3 regions of the Terrabacter terrigena genome follow, and region 1 is predicted to be linked to each of the others. Evidence: predicted binding sites of a transcription regulator. Region 1 holds the regulator's gene; each other region holds the start of a gene.
What was found. Region 1 encodes HspR, which represses chaperone genes until heat shock. Its sites were predicted from a motif close to AAGTTGAGTCNNNNNGACTCAACTT; they were not measured.

Region 2: ACFQ2V_RS14985 (Hsp20/alpha crystallin family protein) is a predicted target of HspR. The motif match lies at 2,203-2,227, and genes of this name have one in related genera.
Region 3: ACFQ2V_RS05035 (ATP-dependent Clp protease ATP-binding subunit) is a predicted target of HspR. The motif match lies at 1,788-1,812, and genes of this name have one in related genera.

What each region holds. Positions count from the first base shown of each region.
Region 1 is NZ_JBHTKH010000004.1:93,949-97,218, forward strand. It holds gene ACFQ2V_RS07965 (nucleotide exchange factor GrpE) at 1-210, shown strand, start outside; gene ACFQ2V_RS07970 (DnaJ C-terminal domain-containing protein) at 300-1,331, shown strand; gene ACFQ2V_RS07975 (heat shock protein transcriptional repressor HspR) at 1,391-1,852, shown strand; gene ACFQ2V_RS07980 (ATP-binding protein) at 1,970-3,270, shown strand, end outside.
Region 2 is NZ_JBHTKH010000010.1:29,547-32,816, reverse strand. It holds gene ACFQ2V_RS14995 (MarR family winged helix-turn-helix transcriptional regulator) at 1-286, opposite strand, end outside; gene ACFQ2V_RS14990 (MFS transporter) at 426-1,682, shown strand; gene ACFQ2V_RS14985 (Hsp20/alpha crystallin family protein) at 1,662-2,150, opposite strand; gene ACFQ2V_RS14980 (FAD-binding dehydrogenase) at 2,293-3,270, opposite strand, start outside.
Region 3 is NZ_JBHTKH010000002.1:162,416-165,685, reverse strand. It holds gene ACFQ2V_RS05035 (ATP-dependent Clp protease ATP-binding subunit) at 1-1,689, opposite strand, end outside; gene ACFQ2V_RS05030 (nucleoside deaminase) at 2,113-2,598, opposite strand; gene ACFQ2V_RS05025 (SAM-dependent methyltransferase) at 2,595-3,270, opposite strand, start outside.

The sequences.
Region 1 (3,270 bases):
GAGGCGACGCTCGGCCGCTACGGCGTCGAGCGCCTCGGCGAGGCGGGCCAGGAGTTCGACCCGAACGTGCACGAGGCCCTCATGCACGTCGAGGCCGAGCTGCCCGAGGGTGCGACGGGCACCACCGTCGTGCAGGTGCTCCAGCCGGGCTACCGCATCGGTGACCGGCTCGTCCGTGCCGCGCGGGTGTCGGTTGCCGACCCTGCCTGAGACGTCCGCCGCCGGGCTGCACGCGCAGCCCGGCGGCATACCCGATGATGGGAGCAGCGTGAGTCCCACCGTGACGAAGGAGGTGCGCCTTGGCTAGCCAGGACTGGTTCGAGAAGGACTTCTACGGCATCCTCGGCGTGCCCCAGGACGCCGACGCGGCGACGATCAAGAAGACCTACCGCAAGCTCGCCCGCACGATGCACCCCGACCACAACGTCGGAGACGCCAAGGCGGAGGAGCGCTTCAAGGAGATCGGCGAGGCGTATGCCGTCCTGTCCGACCCCGAGCAGCGTCGCGAGTACGACGCCATCCGCGCCATGTCGCACGGCGGCGCCCGCTTCACCGCGGGTGGCCCCGGCGGCGGCGGAGCCGGTTTCGAGGACATCTTCTCCGCGTTCGGTGGTGCAGGTGGTCCCGGCGGCCAGCGGATGCGTTTCAACACCGGGGGCGCGGGCGGCCAGCCCAACCTCGAGGACATCCTCGGCCAGATGTTCGGTGGTGGGCCGGGTGCGCCCGGTGCCGGTGCCCCCGGTGCGGGCTACGGCGGCTACGGCGCGCCTGCAGGTCCTCGTCCCGGCGCCGACGTGCAGGCCAGCACGCGCATCGGCTTCCGCGAGGCCGTCGAGGGCTCGACCGTCTCGCTGAGCTCGCCCGACCTCGGGCGGATCAACGCCCGCATCCCCGCCGGCGTCAAGGACGGCCAGCGGATCCGCCTGCGCGGCAAGGGCCGCCCGGGCGACCCCGGCGCTCCGGCCGGCGACCTCATCCTCACGGTCGCGGTCGACAAGCACCCGGTCTTCGGCCGTGACGGCGACAACCTGACGATCGACCTGCCCGTGACGTTCGCCGAGGCCGCGCTCGGCGCGACCGTCGCCGTGCCGACCCTCGACGGCGGCCAGGTCAAGGTCAAGGTGGCGGCCGGCACCCCGAGCGGCCGCGTGCTGCGGCTCAAGGGCCGCGGCGTCAGGCGTGGCGACCGCACGGGCGACCTGCTCGCCAAGGTGCAGGTCGTCGTGCCGCAGCGACTGACCGACGAGGCCCGCGAGGCCGTCGAGAAGATGGCTGCGGCAGAGAGCGGGCACGACCCCCGGGCCGAGCTGTTCGAGCGCGCCCGCGCCTGACCGCATCCGCCATGGCGACGACTGACACGAGACGCTGACACGAGAAGGAGGTGGCGAGAATGGCTCGCAGGAGTGCACGGCCCGGTGGGCACGACGACGACGCACCCGTCTTCGTCATCTCCGTCGCGGCCGAGCTGGCCGGCATGCACGCGCAGACGCTGCGGCAGTACGACCGTCTCGGCCTCGTGTCGCCCTCGCGCACGCGTGGTGGGGGCCGGCGCTACAGCACGCGTGACGTCGCCCTGCTGCGCGAGGTGCAGCGCCTCTCGCAGGAGGGCGTCTCGCTCACGGGCATCCAGCGCATCCTCGACCTCGAGAACCACGTCTCCGCGCTCCGGTCACGGGTCGACGAGCTGACCGCCGAGCTCACCACCGCCCGTGCGGCTCTGGCCGCCGGAGCGTCGGGCTCTCGCGTCTTCGCGGTCGGACCCCGAGGCGAGGTCGTGGCGGTCCGGCCCGGCCAGCGCCCGCCACGCACCCCGGCGTCGCAGGCACTGGTGGTCTGGCGACCCGACCGCTAGCGAGGCCGCCGCGACGGCAGTGCCGTGTGCAACACTGTGCCAGCCTCGAGCAGACGGGGCATCGGTACCGCTGTATGCCGCCGGAGGCAGTCCCGTGTTCCATGTTCCGGAGGTCGTGTGACCCCTCCACACCCCGATGGTGACGCCGCCCTGAACGGTGGTCCCGGGGACGCCCTCGGCGCACCCGTCCCACGCTCGGCCGAGATGCAGGACCTCTTCGCCCGCACGGACTGGGCGACCACCCCGCTGGGCCCGGTCGAGACGTGGCCCGACAACCTGCGCTCCATCGTCGACATCTGCCTGTCGTCGGGCTTCCCCATGCTCGTGTGCTGGGGGCCCGAGCTCGCGATGGTCTACAACGACGGCTACCGCACCCTGCTCGGCCGGAGCAAGCACCCCGCGGCCCTCGGCCGCCCCGTGGCCCAGGTGTGGCCCGAGGTCTGGGACGTCATCGGGCCGATGTTCGACGGCGTGCTGAGCGGTGGCCCGGCGACCTGGGTCGAGGACGAGCTGCTCGTCGTCGACCGTTTCGGCTTCCTCGAGGAGGCCTACTTCACGTGGTCCTACGGCGCCATCCACGACGCCGACGGCACCGTCGCCGGCATCCTCAACGTGGCCGTCGAGACGACCGACAAGGTGCTCGCGGTCCGCCGCGCCACGGCAGCCCTCGAGCTGTTCGAGTCCCTCACCAGCGCCCCCGCGCCGGAGCACCGTGACCAGGTGCGCGACCGCGCCCTCGAGGTGCTGCGCGCCCACACCCCAGACCATCTCGAGGCCGACCTCGTCTGGGTCGAGGACGACCGGCCCGGGCACGGCATCCATCCGTCCGGCCACGCCGAGCAGGGCGTGCACGTGGTGCCCGTGCTCGAGCCGGGGCTCACCGAGCCCCGCGCGCTGCTGCTGCTGAGGGCCAATCCGCGAAGGCCCTGGGACGCGCAGCTCCAGGCGTACGCCGAGCTGTGCGCCTCGCACGTCGCGACGGCGCTGAGCGTCGTCCGCCGACGCAACGACGACCGTGACCGTGCGGAGGCGCTCAGCGAGCTCGACACGGCCAAGTCCGACTTCTTCGCCAACGTCAGCCACGAGCTGCGCACGCCGCTCGCCCTCATCGCCGGGCCGGTGCAGGACGCCCTCGCCGAGGACGGGCTCGACGACGACACGCGTCGCCGTTTCGAGATGATCGCCCGCAACACGGATCGTCTGACGGGGCTCGTCGACCGCATCCTCGACCTCACCCGCGTCGAGGCCGGCGCCGTCGAGCCGCACTGGGTCGCCGTCGACGTCACCTCGGTGACGAGCGGCATCGCGGCCAACTTCCGTCCTGCCATCGAGCGGATGGGGCTCGAGCTCGTCGTCGAGTGCGACGACCTCGGGCGCGTGGCGCACGTCGACCTCGACATGTTCGAGCGCATCGTGCT
Region 2 (3,270 bases), on a different contig from region 1:
GGTCGTCGGCGCAGAGCACCCGTCTCAGCAGCCCCCGGTCCTCGAGCCGGTTGACGAGGCGGGTGGTGGCCGACGAGGAGAGCGCCGCGGCCCGCGCCAGCTGCGACATCCGCATGTGCCAGCCGTCCTGGCGTGAGAGGGCGTCGAGCACGGTGAACTCGACCACGGACAGCCCGTGTCGACGCACGAGCTCGCGCTCGAGCGCGGCCTCGATGTGCCCGTGCAGGGCGGCGAGCGTGCGCCACCCGGAAGCACGCACCTCGACGGCGGTGTCTGCGATTCCCATGCTCCCATCGTAGTGCGCGCTTGCAATATGCCGCGTCTGCAACTAACTTCCCTCAGGTCAAGTAGTTGCACACGCGGCATACCGGCGAAAGCAGCGAGGCTCGCCCCGGCATCGCCCTGTTCGGAAGGACCAGGAACCCATGCCACTCGGTCTCATCGCCCTCGCACTCGGGGGCTTCGGCATCGGACTGACGGAGTTCGTCATCGCCGGACTCATCAGCACGGTTGCCGTCGACCTCGGGGTCAGCATCCCGGTTGCCGGCCACCTCATCAGCGGCTACGCCCTCGCGGTCGTCGTGGGCGCCGTGGCCCTGCCGCCCCTGCTCAGGCGGTGGCGCCCCAAGCGTGCGTTGTTGCTGCTCATGGTGCTCTTCGTCGTCGGCAACACCCTGTCGGCGATCGCGCCGGCGTATGCCGTCCTGCTCGCCGGTCGCGTCGTCGCGGCACTCGCCCACGGCGCCTTCTTCGGCATCGGCGCCGTGCTCGCCGCCTCTCTCGTCGCTGCCGACCGCAAGGCCGGCGCGATCTCGATCATGTTCGGCGGTCTCACCCTGGCCAACGTCCTGGGCGTGCCGCTCGGCACCCTCGTCGGGCAGCAGTGGGGCTGGCGCGCCACCTTCGCGCTCATCGCGGCAGTCGGGGTCGTCGCCGCAGGTGGCATCGCGGGCCTCGTCCCGGATGCCGGCGACCACGCCTCCGGGGCGGCTGCGGCCGACGGGCCAACGGGTTCCACGCGTGGGCTGGGCGCCGAGCTCGCGGCCTTCCGCAACGGCCAGGTCTGGCTCTCACTCGGCATGACGGTGCTCGTCTTCGGCGGCATGTTCGGCGCGTTCATGTACGTCGAACCGCTGCTGACGCGGGTCACCGGCTTCGACGAGTCGGCGGTGCCGTGGTTGCTCGTCCTCTTCGGCGTCGGACTCTTCGCCGGCAACCTGCTCGGCGGGCGCTGGGCCGACCGCGCCCTCACCCGCACCCTGGTGCTGCTCACCGTGGCGCTCGGCGCCTCGCTCGTGGCGTTCGCCCTGCTCGCGCAGCGCCCCGTGGGCGCAGCCGCCATGCTGCTGGCGATGGGCTTCTTCGGGTTCGCGACCGTGCCCGGACTCCAGATGCGGGTGCTCGCCCACGCGGCGGGCGCCCCGACGATGGCGTCGTCGGCCAACATCGCCGCGTTCAACCTCGGCAACTTCCTCGGCGTCTGGGTGTCGGGCCTGGCCATCGCCGGCGGCCTCGGGTGGACCTCGCCGCTCTGGGTCGGCGCCGGCTTCGCGGCCCTCGGCCTCGCCGTCATCGTCATGGCCACCTCGGCCGAGCGGTGCACGGAGGGCCCGGCGGTGACCGCCGGGCCCACTCGTGCGACTGCGGATGACCTCGCCGGCTCAGGCCGACTGCGCGTCTGAGCCCTGCCTGTCGGACGACTCGATCTCACGGCGGCCGTCGGTCGACGAGCCCGCGTGCGAGACGCTGATGCGCCGCGGCTTCGCCTCCTCGGCGACCGGGATCGTCAGCGTGAGGACGCCGTCGCGGTAGTCGGCCTCGATGCGGTCGAGGGCCAGGCCCCGACCGAGGGACAGCTGACGGGCGAACGTGCCCGACGGGCGCTCGCGCGAGAGCCACTGCGCGTCCTCGGCCTCGGGCGCGCTGCGCTGTGCGCGCACCGTCAGGGTGCGGTCCTCGACGTCGATGTCGATGCTGGCGGGGTCGACGCCCGGCAGGTCGATGTGCGCGACGAAGGACTCCCCGGACCGGTAGAGGTCCATCGGCATGACGGTTCCCGCGCCACCGGCCTGGCCACGCAGGCCCTCACCGAACAGGCGGTCGAAGGTGCGGTCGAGGTTCCGGAAGGGGTCGTAGGTGGTGGTGCTCATGGCGTACTCCTGGGAAGAACGGGAGATCGGGCTGACCGATCTCGCATGACCTTTCTTGAGTGCTAACCGCTCAACTTCGTGCTGTGTTCCCAGTTCTAGCTCCGCAGGGGGTGAGGCGTCAAGCCCCCTCCGAGCACTGTCGTCACAGAGCCGCGGCCACCGACTGTCCTGCCGTGCGCCCGCTGAAGAGGCAGCCGCCGAGGAAGGTCCCCTCGAGCGAGTTGTAGCCGTGCATGCCGCCGCCGCCGAAGCCGGCCACCTCCCCGGCCGCGTAGACGCCGGGCAGCGGTTCGCCGCCCGGCCGCAGCACACGGCCGGCGAGGTCGGTCTCGAGGCCGCCGAGCGTCTTGCGGGTGAGGATGTTGAGGCGAACGGCGACGAGCGGGCCCGCCTTGGGATCGAGCAGCCGGTGCGGGCTCGCCACGCGGATCAGCCGGTCGCCGCGGTAGTTCCGGGCTCCACGCACGGCGGTGAGCTGGGCGTCCTTGGTGAAGTCGTTGTCGACCTCGTTGTCGCGGGCCACGATCGTGCGTCGCAGGGACTCGAGGTCGATCAGGGCGTCGCCCGTGAGCGCGTTCATGCCACGCACCAGCTCCTCGAGGGAGCGGGCGACGACGAAGTCCTCGCCCTTGCGCATGAAGGCGTCGACCGGCGCCGGCGCCCCGCCGCGGGCACGCTCGAGGACCTGGCGCACGTCCTTGCCGGTGAGGTCCGGGTTCTGCTCCGAGCCGGAGAGGGCGAACTCCTTCTCGATGATCTTCTGAGTGAGCACGAACCACGAGTAGTCGTAGCCGGTGCGCATGATGTGACCGAGCGTGCCGAGGGTGTCGAAGCCGGGGAAGTACGGGGCCGGGAAGCGCCGCCCGCGCGCGTCGAGCCACAACGACGACGGGCCGGGCAGGATGCGGATGCCGTGGTTGTCCCAGACCGGGTCCCAGTTGCGCAGGCCCTCGGTGTAGTGCCACATGCGGTCGGGGTTGATCACGTTCCCACCGGCCTGCTGCGCGATGCCGAGCATCCGGCCGTCGACGTGCGCGGGCACGCCGGCGACCATCCGAGCGGGCGGCGTGCCGAGCCGTTCCGGCCAGGCGCGCCGGACGAGCTCGTGGTCGCCGCCGAT
Region 3 (3,270 bases), on a different contig from region 1:
CTCGGTCTTACCGACACCGGTGGGGCCGGCGAAGATGAACGAGCCACCCGGGCGTCGCGGGTCCTTGAGGCCGGCACGCGTGCGGCGGATCGCCTGGCTGAGCGCCTTGACGGCGTCGTCCATGCCGACGATGCGCTTGTGCAGCTCGTCCTCCATGTGGAGCAGCCGGCTGCTCTCCTCCTCGGTCAGCTTGAACACCGGGATGCCGGTGCTCGCCGCCAGGACCTCGGCGATGAGCTCCTCGTCGACCTCCGCCACGACGTCCATGTCGCCCGACTTCCACTGGGCCTCACGGGCGGCCTTCTCTTGGCGCAGGCGCTTCTCGTCGTCGCGGACGCGGGCCGCACGCTCGAAGTCCTGGCCGTCGATGGCCGACTCCTTCTCGCGGACCAGCTGGGCGATCTTCTCGTCGAACTCGCGCAGGTCCGGCGGAGCCGTCATGCGGCGGATGCGCAGTCGCGCGCCCGCCTCGTCGATGAGGTCGATCGCCTTGTCGGGCAGGAAGCGGTCGTTGACGTAGCGGTCGGCCATGTTGGCGGCCGCGACGAGCGCGCCGTCGGTGATCGTCACGCGGTGGTGGGCCTCGTAGCGGTCACGCAGACCCTTGAGGATCTCGATGGCGTGCGGCAGCGTCGGCTCCTGCACCTGGATCGGCTGGAAGCGCCGCTCGAGGGCCGAGTCCTTCTCGATGTGCTTGCGGTACTCGTCGAGCGTCGTGGCACCGATCGTCTGCAGCTCACCGCGGGCCAGCATCGGCTTGAGGATCGACGCGGCGTCGATGGCGCCCTCGGCGGCACCCGCACCGACGAGCGTGTGGATCTCGTCGATGAAGATGATGATGTCGCCGCGGGTGCGGATCTCCTTGAGGACCTTCTTCAGCCGCTCCTCGAAGTCACCGCGGTAGCGGCTACCGGCCACGAGCGAGCCGAGGTCGAGGGTGTAGAGCTGCTTGTCCTTGAGCGTCTCGGGCACCTCGCCCTTGACGATGTCCTGGGCGAGGCCCTCGACGACGGCGGTCTTGCCGACGCCGGGCTCGCCGATCAGGACTGGGTTGTTCTTGGTGCGGCGGGACAGCACCTGCATGACCCGCTCGATCTCCTTTTCACGCCCGATGACCGGGTCGAGCTTGCCCTCGCGGGCCGCCTGCGTGAGGTTGCGACCGAACTGGTCGAGCACGAGGGAGCCCGCGGGCGTGCCCTCGGTCTGGCCCTGGCCGACGCCGGCGCCGGCCTTCTCGCCGCTCTGGCCACCCTGGTAGCCGGAGAGCAGCTGGATGACCTGCTGACGCACCTTGTTGAGCTCGGCGCCGAGCTTGACGAGCACCTGGGCGGCGACGCCCTCGCCCTCGCGGATGAGGCCGAGCAGGATGTGCTCGGTGCCGATGTAGCTGTGGCCGAGCTGGAGGGCCTCACGAAGGGAGTACTCGAGGACCTTCTTGGCCCGCGGCGTGAAGGGGATGTGGCCGGTCGGGGCCTGCTGGCCCTGCCCGATGATCTCCTGGACCTGGGCGCGAACCGCCTCGAGCGAGATGTCGAGGGACTCGAGGGCCTTCGCGGCGACGCCTTCGCCTTCGTGGATCAGACCCAGGAGGATGTGCTCGGTCCCGATGTAGTTGTGGTTGAGCAGGCGTGCTTCCTCCTGCGCGAGGACAACCACCCTCCGGGCCCTGTCGGTGAACCGTTCGAACATGTTCTTCTCCTGACTGATCGAGAGACATCTCGATGCTATCCGTGCCCGCTGTGGACGAGCACAACCCGACCAACGCGAGCCGGGTGCGTCCTGTTCCCATCCTGAGCGTGATCGGCTCAGGTTCCGCCTCTGTTCGCCGTGGGCGGACAGAACGGGCGCGTCCTACGTGGCTCCTACTCGGGAAGACGGCATGCGCCCCGCCCGCGTTCGACGGTCAGCGTCCCCACCCGACGTCGGAGAGCCGCTGCCCGCCCTCGAGGCGGACGCGCCGGGACGTGATGCGCACATGGGGTCTGCCGTCGTCCGGTGTGTCGTCCGGTGTCATGTCCAGACGATCCAGCAGGTCAGGTCTTGCGCGCCGCCGTCTTCCACAGGCGGCGGATCGGGTGCCGCGGCGCGCGACGGGCGCGTTCAGGAGTGCGGTCAGGGGTGCGTGGTGGCGAACTGTTCGTGGAGAGCCCTGATCTCGGCCTCGAGCTCGGGGGCCGGGCCGTCGACCACCGCGCCCGGCACGACGTCGCGGATCGACAGCGCCGCGACCGGCGATGCCGGCGCGCCCCACGCCGAACGCCACGCCCCCAGCTGCTCCGAGCTGGCGGCGTACACGATGCGCGCGAGGCCCACCCAGGCGTGCGCGGCCGAGCACATCGGGCAGTGCTCGCCCGACGTGTACACCGTCGAGGCCGCGCGCTCCTCGGCCGTGAGGTGCGCGCCGGCCCAGCGGGCGATCGCGAACTCCGGGTGCTGTGTCGCCTCGATCGCGACCACGTGGTTGTGGTCCTCGAACAGCACCTCGCCGTCGCCCGACACGAGCACCGAGCCGAACGGCTCGTCCCCCCGTTCGAGAGCGAGGCGCGCGAGGGAGACCGCCCGCCGCAGGTGCTCGAGATCCACGTCGCTGACCGTCATGCCACCCTCCCCGTCACCAGGGCGAACGTCACGAACGCCCCACCGTCGGCCTCGAGCATGCCCTGGACCGGCGAGGTCGGCTGGCCCTTGAGCTCCATGACCGCACGCTCCCACAGCAGCCAGTTGGCGCACGCGTCCTGCTGCGTGCGCGCCGTGACGCCGCTGAATGCCCGGCTGAACTCCCACTGGCTGCGCAGCCAGTCGGCGGTGTGCCAGGCGGAGGTCTCGGCGCCGACCACACGGTCGATGTGCTCGGGGATCTCGCCGAGCTCGCGCACCTCGGTGGTGAGGGCGGGCGTCGCGACGCCGAGCTGCCCGCCGGGCTTGAGGAACTTCGCGAGGTAGGGCGGGTAGTGGTCGCCGGTGCCGAAGTACTCCCATGCGTCGATGCTGACGATGGCGTCGAACGAGCCTCGCCCGAAGGGCAGTGCGTGCGCGTCGACCCGGACCGGCAGCACCCGGTCGTCGACACCTTCCTTGCGGAAGACCGCCCCGGCCTCGCTCGGGTCGACCCACAGGTCGGCTGCCACCACCTGCACGCCGTACTCCTTCACGAGGAAGACCGAGGTCGCGCCGAGGCCCGACCCGAGGTCGAGCACGCGCATGTCGGGTCGCAGGTCGAGGTCGGCCGCGAGGTCCTCGAGCAGCCAGAGCGGGTGCGGCCCCATGTCG